DNA from 3 places in the Gilliamella sp. ESL0443 genome. Region 3 is predicted to be linked to each of the others. Evidence: riboswitches for the same ligand, from Rfam matches in the RefSeq annotation. Region 3 holds a riboswitch; each other region holds the start of a gene.
The links. A riboswitch is a leader RNA that binds a small molecule or an ion and turns the genes downstream of it on or off. The one in region 3 is predicted to bind thiamine pyrophosphate.
Positions count from the first base shown of each region.

Region 1 (4,294 bases), 850 kb from region 3:
AAAGTTTTCATATACTTCATTGGCACGGATTGTCGATGAAGTATATAGCTGTTGAAAATAGCGTTTGCCGAAAATACCACATTTAGCTTTCTAGCTTTTTCCTGCGGTGTCCCACCATTGATAAAAATGGTGAGTAGGTCCAATTCCTTTACCAATTTTCAAATTATCTGCATTTTCAATGGCACCTTGTAGGTATTTTTTTGCTTGTTTAACGGCTTCTTCTAACTCATATTTTGGTAGTAGTGCTGCAATAGCTGCCGATAATGTGCAACCTGTACCATGAGTGTTTTTAGTTTGGATACGTGGTGATGCCATTCTGATGATCTTTGTTGGCGTGATTAAATAATCCGGACTTTCTTGACTTGGCAAATGTCCCCCTTTCATTAATACTGCCTGACAGCCTAATTTGAGTAGCTCATAACCCTGTTGTTGCATTTCATCTTCGTTTTGTGCCTCATGACAATCAAGTAATGCTGCTGCTTCTGGAAGGTTAGGGGTGATGATGGTGGCTAATGGTAATAGCAATTCTCGAATAGCGGTAATGGCATCATTTCTCAATAAAGGATGCCCCCCTTTGGCTATCATTACCGTATCAAGAACAATATTGGCAATAGGATTATTGCTTAATAGATGATTAACCGTGGTTACGATCTCTTTATTCATCAGCATACCGATTTTAACGCTATCAATATGGATATCTTGATAAAGTGTGTTAAATTGAGCCTTAACAAATTCGGGTGGCACTTGGTATATGCTATTAACACCTTGTGTACTTTGTGCGGTTAAAGCAGTAATGACTGACATCCCATAAGCGCCAAGCGCTGAAAAGGCTTTTAAATCGGCCTGAATACCTGCACCGCCACTAGGATCGCTACCAGCTATAGTTAATGAAACTGTTGTCATGGTTTAATTTCCTATCTTGCTTGTCTTATTTTTCTAATCAAATCAGATGTGGCCTTAGCAATATCTCCTTGCCCGCAAATTGCGGATACAACGGCAATACCTTCAATGCCAGTTTGAATCACTTCAGTTAAATTGTTTACACCGATACCACCGATCGCAACGGCAGGGCATTGTTTTGCTTTAACAAGTTCAGTCAATTGGGCGATGCCTATTGCTTTTGCTGCATCTTTTTTGGTGGGGGTTGGATAGATAGGGCCAATACCTAGATAATCGACTAGTTGCCAAGGAACGCACTCAAGTTGCGAATAATTAGAGACTGAAAGCCCTATCCATTTATCTTCTCCAATTAATCGTCGTGCAACTTCGACAGATAGATCGCTTTGTCCAACATGAACACCATCGGCATCGACAGCTAAAGCTATATCAATATGATCATTAATCAATAGTGGAACTTGAGTGTCGATTAATACTTCTTTTAAAGCTTGGGCGGCTTTATACCAATTTCTACCTGAATATTCTTGTTCTGAACGTAATTGAACGGCAGTAACACCATTTTCAACTGCAAACTTAGTGGTATTAACCATACCATTTATGCCATCACAAAGTACTGGGTCAAGTACTAAATAGAGTGTTAAATCAAGTTGCTTCTTCATCAAAAATCCTTATTTGTGGTGAAAAGAGAAAGTTGGTCAATAATTGACATAGCAAAAGTACCTAGCCCTTGCTGTTTATTAGCGAGTTCACCCGCTTTTTTCATCATAAAGCAGGCTGAAGCAGTAGCCTTTAAATGATCTTCAGAACTTGCAATCAATGCTGCCACAATCGCAGATAATGAACAACCAGTACCAGTTACTTGTGTTAGCGCGATATCACCCCCAACAATGCTATAAACCTGCTCACCATCTGTGACATAATCGGTCTCACCTGTTATTGCAACAATGGTTTGATATTTCTTGGCTAATAGCATTGCCGCATTTAATGCAGAATCAGTAGAATCCAGTCCATCAGGCCCTTTTGATGATGATTGTTGACCACTTAATGCTAGAATTTCTGAAGCATTTCCTCGAATAACTGTCGGTTTAAATGTTAATAATTGCTTAGCAATTTCAGTACGATATTTCAATGCTGCTCCAACTGCGACAGGATCTAATACCCAAGGAGTTTGATTAGCTTTTGCGGCGGCTAGTAACATGCTTTTAGCGCTGTGACTATTGATCGTACCAATATTAATTAACAAACCATTTGCAATGGCAACAAAGTCCTCAACTTCTTGCTCAGCTACCACCATCGCTGGTGAAGCCCCAATCGCCAAAAGAACGTTAGCGGTGTAATTTTGTACCACATCATTGGTAATACAATGGATTAAAGGTCGCTTCTGATGAACTTGCTCAATAAAAGGAATGGCATCTTGATTTGAAAATAATTTAATGACCGACATATTCTTTCCTTATCTAATAAATAATATTAAGGGAAGAATGTGTCAAAGCGGTAATTAAGACAGAGACTTCCCTACGCTGGCATGATCCAGATCAGGTTCAACGGGTAAATTCTCAGTTTTTTGCTCTAACAAAAAACACCCCGAGTCTAAATAACAAATTTGGATAAAATTGAATCTATTATGAACTGAGTTTAAAAATTAAACAAGTTATTGTAATAATCTTTCTATATCACTAATGGCGCGTCTATCCGGTAAGAAAATTATTAAATGATCGCCATCTTCAATCATTAAATCCGTATTTACTATAATTACATCTTCACCACGAACCACGGCACCAATCGTAGCACCTGAAGGTAATTTTAAACTGTTGATATTTTTACCGACTAATTTTGAATTTTCGGCTTCACCACGAGCAACTACTTCGACAATTTCTGATTCACCTTGGCGTAATGAGACAACTTTAACTACACCTGTTTGCCTAACATGGCTTAGTAGTTCTGAAATAGTGGCATGTTGTGGTGAAATCGCGATATCAATAACACTATCGTTAATCAATTCTAAGTAGGCTTGTCGCTGGATGAGAACGATGACTTTTTTTGCCCCCATTCTTTTTGCCAGCATAGATGACATAATATTGGCTTCATCATCGCTAGTGACCGCCACAAACAGATCGGTTAACTCGACTTGCTCTTGTGATAATAATTCTTGGTCTGATGATTCACCATGTAACACGGTGGTATTCACTAACTGTTCAGCTATTAATTCAGCTTTTTCTGCATTACGTTCAATCAACTTAACTTGATAATCATTCTCTAAACGTTTAGCTAAAGCAATGGCAACGCCACCACCACCGCTAATAATAATACGTTTATAAGGTTTTTCTAGCCGTTGTAGTTCACTGGTTACAGCTTTAATGTTAAGAGGAGGGGTAATAAAATAAACCATGTCTCCAGCTTCAATTAAAGTCGAACCTATTGGGCGAATAAAACGATTTTGACGATAAATAGCAACAACACGCGCTTCGACATGTGGTAAATGCTCTTTAAGTTCGGATAGTTCGCTCCCCACTAACGCACCACCGTAATAAGCGGTTACAGCAACCAAACAGACACGATTATCATAAAACGAAGCAAACTGTAGAGCACCAGGATATTGAACTAATTGGCTAATATGATTTGTAATTAAGTTTTCAGGAGCAATAATATGATCGATGTTGATACAATCTTTATTGAAGAATGGGTATCTTTCATCGTTATATTCAGGAGCACGGATTCTAGCAACTTTTTGTGGAATATTAAACATCACATGCCCAATCTGACAAGCCATCATATTTACTTCATCAGAATTGGTAACGGCAACTAACATATCGGCTGATTCCGCGCCAGCACTCTCTAATACTTGTGGGTAAGATGATTTACCGCAAATGACTTGTAAATCAAAACGCTCTTGCAAAGATTGCAATTTATCATGATCTTCATCAACGACAGTCACATCGTTCTGCTTTTCAGTTACTAGATATTCAGCAAGTGCACTACCAGTTTGGCCTGCACCAAGAATGATAATTTTCATAATAAACCTATTATAATCAAAAGGCCTCAAGCTAACTCATTATTAGAACAATAGAGCTCATATCAATTAAAGCCGTTTGATATTGTTTAGTAATAATCGCAATCTTATTTTAGATTATACAAAACCGATTGCGTCATAAACCTTCTTCAACGTAGGCTCTGCTTTAGCGCGAGCTTTTTGTGCTCCTTCTTGCATAATTGAAAGAAGATAATTTTCATCATCTCGATATTGATGATATTTTGCTTGTAAACCGGTTAACATCTCGATAACTTGATTTGCCACCTCGGTTTTTAGATGACCATACATTTTGCCTTCAAACTCTTTTTCAAGTTCAGCAATCGGCTTACCTGTAATACCTGTCAAAATATCTAACAGATTTGAAAC
Region 1 is NZ_CP048263.1:442,009-446,302, forward strand. It holds gene thiD (bifunctional hydroxymethylpyrimidine kinase/phosphomethylpyrimidine kinase) at 91-903, opposite strand; gene thiE (thiamine phosphate synthase) at 915-1,556, opposite strand; gene thiM (hydroxyethylthiazole kinase) at 1,556-2,341, opposite strand; TPP riboswitch at 2,393-2,494, opposite strand; gene trkA (Trk system potassium transporter TrkA) at 2,549-3,910, opposite strand; gene trpS (tryptophan--tRNA ligase) at 4,025-4,294, opposite strand, start outside.
Region 1: it holds a riboswitch for thiamine pyrophosphate, as region 3 does, so the genes downstream of both, thiM (hydroxyethylthiazole kinase) here and thiB (thiamine ABC transporter substrate binding subunit) in region 3, are expected to answer to the same signal.

Region 2 (4,294 bases), 460 kb from region 3:
CTAATATATTGTATTATTGGGTAATTTGATTTCAATTTTTACATTTAATGTGTGATGCAGTCCTTACCCGCATCAATAATCCGTGAATTTGATTATAGTGCTTTGCGCTTTATAAAAAGTCCGAATATGTTCTAACTTGCATATTTCTGTTTTCTAGTTTAATTTATCGTCACTAACCCATTCACTTTTTGAGATGAGACATGACGATATCATTTAAAGAGCAGCAACAACGGATCAATTTTGTTAAACAATTTTTTGCTGAGCAATTAGCGAATAATTTATCACTAATTGAAGTTCAAGCCCCACTTTTGAGTCAAATTGGTGATGGTGTTCAGGATAATTTATCTGGGACTGAGAAGGCGGTTCAAGTTAATATTAAGAGTATTCCTGATGCACAATTTGAAGTGGTTCATTCACTCGCTAAATGGAAACGTAAGATCTTGAGCCAACATAATTTTCCAGTTGGTGAAGGTATTTATACCAATATGAAAGCACTTCGCCCTGATGAAGATAAGCTCTCCCCTATTCACTCTGTTTATGTCGATCAATGGGATTGGGAAAAAGTGATTCGTCCTGAAGATCGCAATCTTGCTTATTTAAAACAGACGGTAGAGAAGATTTATAGTGCTATTAAGGCTACAGAAAAAGTGGTTTCAGAAAAATATCATCTTTCTTGTTTTTTACCAGAGTCGATCACTTTTATGGATAGTGAACAGTTATTAAAACGTTATCCTAATTTATCACCAAAAGAGCGCGAAAATGCGATTACTAAGGAGTTAGGCGCAGTATTTTTAATCGGTATTGGTGGTGATTTGTCAAATAAAGAAAAACACGATGTGCGCGCCCCTGATTATGATGATTGGAGTAGCGATAATGAGATGGGTTCTAAAGGATTAAATGGTGATATTTTAGTTTGGAATCCAGTTTTAAATAGTGGTTTTGAAATTTCGTCAATGGGTATTCGCGTCGATCCTGAGACGTTAAAACGTCAATTAAAATTAACCAATAATGAAGATCGTCTGCAATATGCTTGGCATAAGGCATTAGCTAATGGTGATTTTTTACAGACAATTGGTGGCGGGATTGGACAATCTCGACTAACTATGTTGCTTTTACAACAACATCATATTGGGCAAGTCCAAGCAAGTGTTTGGGATGATGTAACCAAGCAAAACTATCAACAACTTTTATAATTCATGCTCAGCATGTTTTATCTAAACTGGTAAAACATGCTGTTTACTAGTCACTTTTATCCAATGCCATTTGCCAAAAATTTATTTCCAATTGCGTCGCTTGCTTAAATATTTGGCTTAATTGTTTAAATCGGTTTTCACTAATATTAAGTAATTGTTGTTCTATCCAAGCAATTTCTTTTTGTACTGCTTGTTGGAACTCCTTACTGGCATACATCTCAATCCAAGAGCGATATGGGTTGTTTTCGTCCCAACCTTGAATCCAATTGGCAATCATCCCATACCCAATTAAACAGGGTGCCATTGCTATGTGTATATCTAATATATCGCCGTGTAATCCAATATCAAGCACATAACGTGTATAATCACTATTGGCTTTGGCTTCCTTTAATGTGCTTAGTTCATATTCAGTTATGTGCCATTTTTTGCAATATTCAATATGCAGATCGAGTTCAACTTCAACAATGGTTTTTAAACTCTCTAATGATTGCCGAATTTGAGCAATGTCGTGACTTTTATATACTGCAAGTCCCCAAGCTCGGGAAAAGTTGATTAAAAAAAGATAATCTTGTTTAAGGTAGTATTGAAAGCAGGTTAAGTCTAATGTGCCTTTTCCTAATTGTTGAACAAAATCATGTTGAATATAGTGTTTCCATTCGCTTGATTCAATCAGTGAGTTAAATGATGGCATAATGACTCCTTTTTTGACAAATTCGCTATAAGGAGTTAAACAGATTTCTATAATAGACGTGTTTTAAACTCCCTTCGTCGGTATTAACCGAATCAGGTTCAACGGGTATAATCTCAGCCTATAGCACCCCGGTTAAACAAATTATAAAATTTATAAAATGGTTACTTAAATTTCTGTTTATTCTGCTTTTTGTTCAGTTTCCTGAGATTCTGTAGAAGTCGGCTCTGGAGTTTGAACTTTTTCTACTGGTGCCGAAGCTGGCGTTTGAACTGGAGCGTTACTAGGGCTGTCGCTCTCAACGGGTTGTGGTGTGATTTCAACAGGTGTTTCAGGCTCATCTTTAACTGATTTTGATGATGGTGTACGAATATAAACAATGCTTTGTTTACCTCGATCACATGATCCAACGATTTTACCTTCAATATTTTGTTCACCTTGAGGAACAAGTTTTAATTGGAAGCTATTTTCATTAACACCGTTATTTTTAATTTTTTCGGCGATATTTGCACTAATTTCGTCACAATTGGACGCAGATGCAATAACTGGGAGACCTAATAATAAAACTACTGCTAACTTTTTCATGATCTTTCCTTAAGATTATCGAGTAACTGATGCATTATAAAACGATTGTTTAAACTGTCCATATCGTTTTGAATAACGCTGCAAATAAATTTTATCAATAGATTTGAAAAAGCTAGCTTAGTATAGATTTTTTAGTTAATTCTGCTCTTGGTGTTGGTTTTCGAGTAATTTTAATTTATCTAGAACCCATGAGCGAATATCGGATAATTCGGCTTCAGATAATTGATTTACAAAGTCTCTTTTTGCGTGGAGTTGTTTGCGATCTTCTTCAGTCAAAACCACACCTTTTAAATTTAATAATACCTCTTTACGGTACATTGAGTAGATAAAATCTTTTATCAAATCATCGGAAAGATTAATATCAGCCATGGTGATTTCCTTATTTTATAAAACTCATTTGTTAATCATCAAATTTAGTTAATCTTTGTATAAATAACATTCTGATAGATTTTGAAGATGAATCCAGCCTAAAAAATAGGCTGACTTTTACTATAGTCTAATCACTATTAGATAACAATAGTAAATCGATAAATTAGATTAATCGATTAAATTATTCACTTTATTATTTGATAAGTATTTAACAAACCTGTTGATAACTCAATAACAATATAATAATTAATAAGTTATATGCAAGGTTAATTTTTAATCTTCTCTGATTTCTCAATTTTTGAGTAACAATTATCTAGCCTATTTCACAAAAATTGTGATTATAAAAAAATACAGCATATATTATGCTGTATAAAGAAAATATAAGGGAGTTAAAACAAGAATTTATAAAGCAGTAATAAACGCGGTTAAACCAAATAATACTCCTGGAAAATTAGCTATTGCAATTGGCCAATCCTTTTTTTGTCGTAATAAGCCATAACAGACCCATAATGAGCAGTTAATTGCTGCCGCTAAAGGTTGAGTTGGATTAGCTTTAAATCCATGAAGATTGTCGATAATTTGTGGGATATACGATACGTACATTCCTAATGATGCAAGTGTTGCGATAACACCCAAATAGTGAAAAGCTTTTGGAGAAAGATTCAAAATCAGCCTACCTGCTTATATATGAAAGGAGCAAATAATCTAACATATATAACAAGTGAGTTAAATATTGGTGTACCGTGGTTTCAGATAATATTTTGTAAATAAAATGATAAGATTTTTTATGTGAATCTATTTTAAGTAATCGGATATGGTTTTTAATAATAAATGTTATTGCTACGAATGCCTTATATCAAACGCAAATTGTTATATCATATAATGTAGCTAATAAGGCATAAAAACCGCGATTTTTTGATAGTTTTGTGATTATTTAGCTGAGATTCAATCCAATAATGAGATTTGAAGTTTACCGATTAACCCTGCCTTGTTTGTCTAAGCAGTTATGATCTATTTATTAACGCCAAATACCTGTTAGAACAATCAATAAAAACTTAGTTCGCTTTATCTCATCGAATCTTTTGCAAAATGACCATAACTTAAACGTATAGCGCCAACTCGATCCCCAAAGTCAGTGCCTTGTGACACTATTATATGCTTTGCTAGTAATTGATTTAAAATAGCCAACTCCTGCGCCTGACTGCTAACGGGCAAATGGGCATATAGATGAAAACCGCCTGTGGGTATCTGGTAATTGATGTCACCTTTAAAATAGTCATCAAGCCAATCTATTAGTTGGTTAGCCTTCTGTTTTAATTGCTGGCGTAACCATTCTTGATGGGATTGGTAGTGATGAGTCAAATATTCTTCAGCTAAAAGTTGCGGTAATATACTTAATCCTGAGTCAATGTGATGCCTTATATTGGCTAGTTTTTCGATAATTTCTTTCGGTGCAATC
Region 2 is NZ_CP048263.1:839,240-843,533, reverse strand. It holds gene asnA (aspartate--ammonia ligase) at 201-1,193, shown strand; gene tenA (thiaminase II) at 1,240-1,884, opposite strand; TPP riboswitch at 1,937-2,025, opposite strand; gene GYM76_RS03815 (DUF1161 domain-containing protein) at 2,062-2,466, opposite strand; gene GYM76_RS03810 (hypothetical protein) at 2,602-2,835, opposite strand; gene GYM76_RS03805 (SemiSWEET family transporter) at 3,238-3,501, opposite strand; gene GYM76_RS03800 (PLP-dependent aminotransferase family protein) at 3,901-4,294, opposite strand, start outside.
Region 2: it holds a riboswitch for thiamine pyrophosphate, as region 3 does, so the genes downstream of both, tenA (thiaminase II) here and thiB (thiamine ABC transporter substrate binding subunit) in region 3, are expected to answer to the same signal.

Region 3 (4,294 bases):
CACCTGAACGAGTTTTAAACGGCTTGCCGTCTTTACCTAACATCATACCAAACATGTGGTGTTCAAGTTTTAAGGATTCTGGTACATATTTCGCTTTATGCACGATATCCCAAACTTGTTCTAGATGTTGGTGTTGACGTGAATCGGTATAATATAAAATACGTTCAGCATGAAGTGTTTCGTAACGATATTTTACACAGGCAATGTCGGTTGTTGCATAAAGATAGCCACCATCACGTTTTTGGATAATAACGCCCATTGGTTCGCCTTCTTTATTTTTATATTCATCTAGAAATACGACGATGGCACCGTCACTTTCAACCGCTAATTTTTTCTGTTTTAGATCGGCAACAATGCCTGGTAGCATACTGTTATAGATGCTTTCGCCCATTGTATCTTCAACCGATAAGGTGACATTAAGGCGTTTATATGTGGCAATGTTTTGTGTCATGGTGATATCCACCAGTTTTCGCCACATTTCACGGCAATATTGGTCACCACCTTGAAGTTTTACGACATAATTACGGGCTTTTTCGGCAAAGGCTTCGTCTTCGTCGTAATGTTTTTTAGCTGCGCGATAGAACGATTCTAAATCTGAAAGTTCCATATCGTTGGCATGTTCGTTTTCCATTTTTTCAAGGTAGGCGATTAACATCCCAAATTGGGTTCCCCAATCACCAACATGGTTGGCACGGATAACATTATGACCAAGAAAGCTTAATACTCGGACACTAGCATCACCAATAATAGTTGAGCGTAAATGGCCGACGTGCATCTCTTTTGCTACGTTTGGTGCAGAGTAATCAACCACAATAGTTTGTGGTTTGGCTGGTAAAGTAATATTCAGTTTATCACTATTTAGCGCGACTTCGTTTTGTTCAGCAATCCAACTATCTTTTAAAAAGATATTAATAAAACCAGGACCGGCGATCTCGATTTTATCGGCAATATCATCAATATCAAGATGTTGTAAAACTTTTTCAGCTAATGCTCGTGGTGGCATTCCCAATTTTTTAGCGGTAGACATGATACCATTTGCTTGGTAGTCACCAAATTGGGCTTTAGCTGATTGCTTGATTAAAGCGTCGCAGTTTTTATCAGCACCCGCCATAATCATTGCTTGAGAAACACGTTGTGTTAATAGTTGTTGAATATTCACACTGAACCTAATCGATTAAAATAAAATGCCCAATATAATACTGATAAATTGATAAATTGTCACTGTGGGATTAGTTAAGGACAAGTAAATAGCTGATTCTTTTATAAACGAAAATTTTTTTATTTAGATGTAATCTATCAATTCAATTATAAAATAGATAAAAAAATAAAGAGAAAACAGGTGCCGAAATTTGTTTAACTGCCTGATTATAAATATCCTTCTGCTCTTTTCAACGTTGGTGTTTGCTCAAGACCATCTGCAACAACTCAGATTCACAATTGACAAAATAGTATGATAATAATGGTGAAAATATCTTTTTGGATAAATATGCAAAACTCACTCCCCCCTTAAATAAGCAAGAAATCGATTTTCCGATTACAAATAGGGTTAAGCGGAAATTTTATAAAGCTATCAGTTTGATCAAGCGCAGTTACTCTCTTCTAAAATCGTAGATAAGTTTGCAGGCAACCGTTGAAGGTAACTATTTACAATTATACCTTCACCCTCTAAACTAATGTCGTTCTCAACGGGGTGCCCTAGTGGGCTGAGAGTGTCAGATTGACTGACATAACTCGTCGAACCTGAACTGGATAATGCCAGCGGAGGGATTTGAGTTATTATATCTGCTCAAACCTTTTGTCTTTTACCTATTTCTTTGGAGGCAAAATGTTTTGTAAAAACTTTTTACTACCTGTTATTTTTTTATTTTCACTTTTTAGCCCATTAGCCAATGCAGAACTGCCGACTTTGACGGTTTATAGCTATAATTCATTTATGTCACAATGGGGACCCGGTGAGGCAATCAAAAAAGGGTTTGAAGCCCAATGCAATTGCCAACTTGAGGTTGTGACATTAGGTGATGGTGTGTCGGTTTTAAATCGTATTCGCCTTGAAGGCGATAAAACGAATGCGGATGTTATTTTAGGGTTAGATAACAACCTATTAGAGCAAGCCAAACAAGCGAATATTCTTATTTCTCATCAAATCGCTAAACCCGACAATCTCAACACCAATTGGTGGGATGATAGTTTTATGCCTTATGATTTTGGTTATTTTGCTTTTATCTACAATAATAACAAAGTCAAAAATCCACCTCATTCTTTACATGAACTGGTTGAAAATAAAGCCGGTTGGAAAATCATCTACCAAGATCCAAGAACCAGTACACCAGGACTTGGTTTACTATTTTGGGTAAAAAAAGTTTATGGTGATAAAGCAGCAGAAGCGTGGCAACAAATCGCTAAAAACACGGTGACAGTCACCAAAGGTTGGAGCGAAGCTTATGGTATGTTTTTAAAAGGCGAAGCGGATTTTGTACTTAGTTACAGTACATCGCCAGTGGCACATATCATTAATGAAAACGAGCATCACTACGAAGCAGCTATTTTTGATGAAGGGCACTATCGTCAAGTTGAAGTAGCCGGAATTATTAAATACAGTCAAGAAATTGACCTAGCGCGCCAATTTTTACGTTATTTGCTGACACCTGAAGTCCAACACCAATTTGCTGAGAAAAATGTGATGTATCCGATTATCAAAACGGATCTACCTAATGCCTTTGCGCAAATTAATTCGGTCAATAAATCGTTAGAATTTGAGCCAGCAGAGATTGAAAAACATCAAAAGGCTTGGATTCGAGAATGGCAATCGGCAATTAGTAAATAGATCCGTATCGCCAATGTTGAAATTTAAATCGTTATTACCCGGAATGAGTGCAGCGAGCTTAATACTCATTATTTTAAGCTCGGCACTTATTGCTATTTGGCGATTTGCCTTAGAGTCAGGAAATTTGACGATTTATCTTGATAGTTATGTACTTCATATTGTTTGGATCACTTTTTATCAAGCTTTGTTATCGACAATACTTTCGCTGGCATCAGCAATATTAATGGCTAAGGCGCTCTCCTTTATTGATTTTAAAGGTAAAAAGTTACTGATAAAAATAATGCCAATTACCTTTATTTTACCCGCTTTAGTGGTTGTGACAGGGTTGTTGTCGGTATATGGGCAACAAGGTTTACTGGCTTACATTTGCCAAGTACTGCATATCCCATTTTCATTTCCTATTTATGGCTTGCAAGGTATTTTGTTGGCTCATGTTTTTTTGAATTTTCCTTATGCTTGTGTGCTCTTTTACAAAACATTAAACAGTGTTGCGATAGAACAAAGACAGCTAGCGGCACAACTTAATTTTTCAACATTTACCTATTTTAAATTACTTGAATGGCCGTTACTTCGTAGACAAATATTGCCTATGGCAGCACTTATTTTTATGCTCTGTTTTTCGAGTTTTGCCATAGTGCTTGCATTGGGTGGTGGTCCAAAATATACCACGCTGGAAGTGGCTATTTATCAAGCGGTGCGAGACTTTGATCTATTACAAGCCGCATTACTATCTTGCGTGCAGTTGGTTTGCTGTATTGTTTTTATCAGCTTGATGCAGAAAATAAATAGAAATGATAGAAAGCTGAGTGTTAAATTTAGTCACTCCAACTATCAATTACCGATAACCAATTGGCTAAAAATGATTAGCATGATCATTATCGTAATAGGGGGATTATTTATCCTGTCTCCGATGATTACCATACTTTTTCAAGGTTTCTATTTTTTCCAAATCTCATTACTCACATCGATGTTGCAACAAGCCTTACTCTATTCAATCCTTATTGCTATAGGTTCCGCTATGATAGCGATGTTACTTGGGTTACTTTTGCTATGGACCAATTGCCGACTATTGATTAACCAACAACGTCAATTAAGTAATCGGCTTATGCTGGTTGCCTCACTGATATTAGCCATACCAAACATGGTATTAGCATCGGGATTGTTTTTATTGTTATTTGGTTATAGTCATCACACTGTTTTTATCTGCTTATTAATTATGGTTTGTAATGGGTTAATGGCGCTACCTTTCATCCTTAAAAATTTAGCTACGCCGATGTATGATATTACGGCACGCTATTGGCAATTAACCCAAACCCTTAATATCAATGGATTAACGCATTTTTATTTGGTCGATTTTAAGGGGTTAAAAAGCCTTATGTTGATGAGTTTTGCCCTTGCTGCCATATTGTCATTGGGCGATTTTGGGGTAATAGCTCTGTTTGGCGGGCAGTCGGTGACCACGTTACCTTA
Region 3 is NZ_CP048263.1:1,294,397-1,298,690, reverse strand. It holds gene argS (arginine--tRNA ligase) at 1-1,159, opposite strand, end outside; TPP riboswitch at 1,677-1,785, shown strand; gene thiB (thiamine ABC transporter substrate binding subunit) at 1,826-2,824, shown strand; gene thiP (thiamine/thiamine pyrophosphate ABC transporter permease) at 2,838-4,294, shown strand, end outside.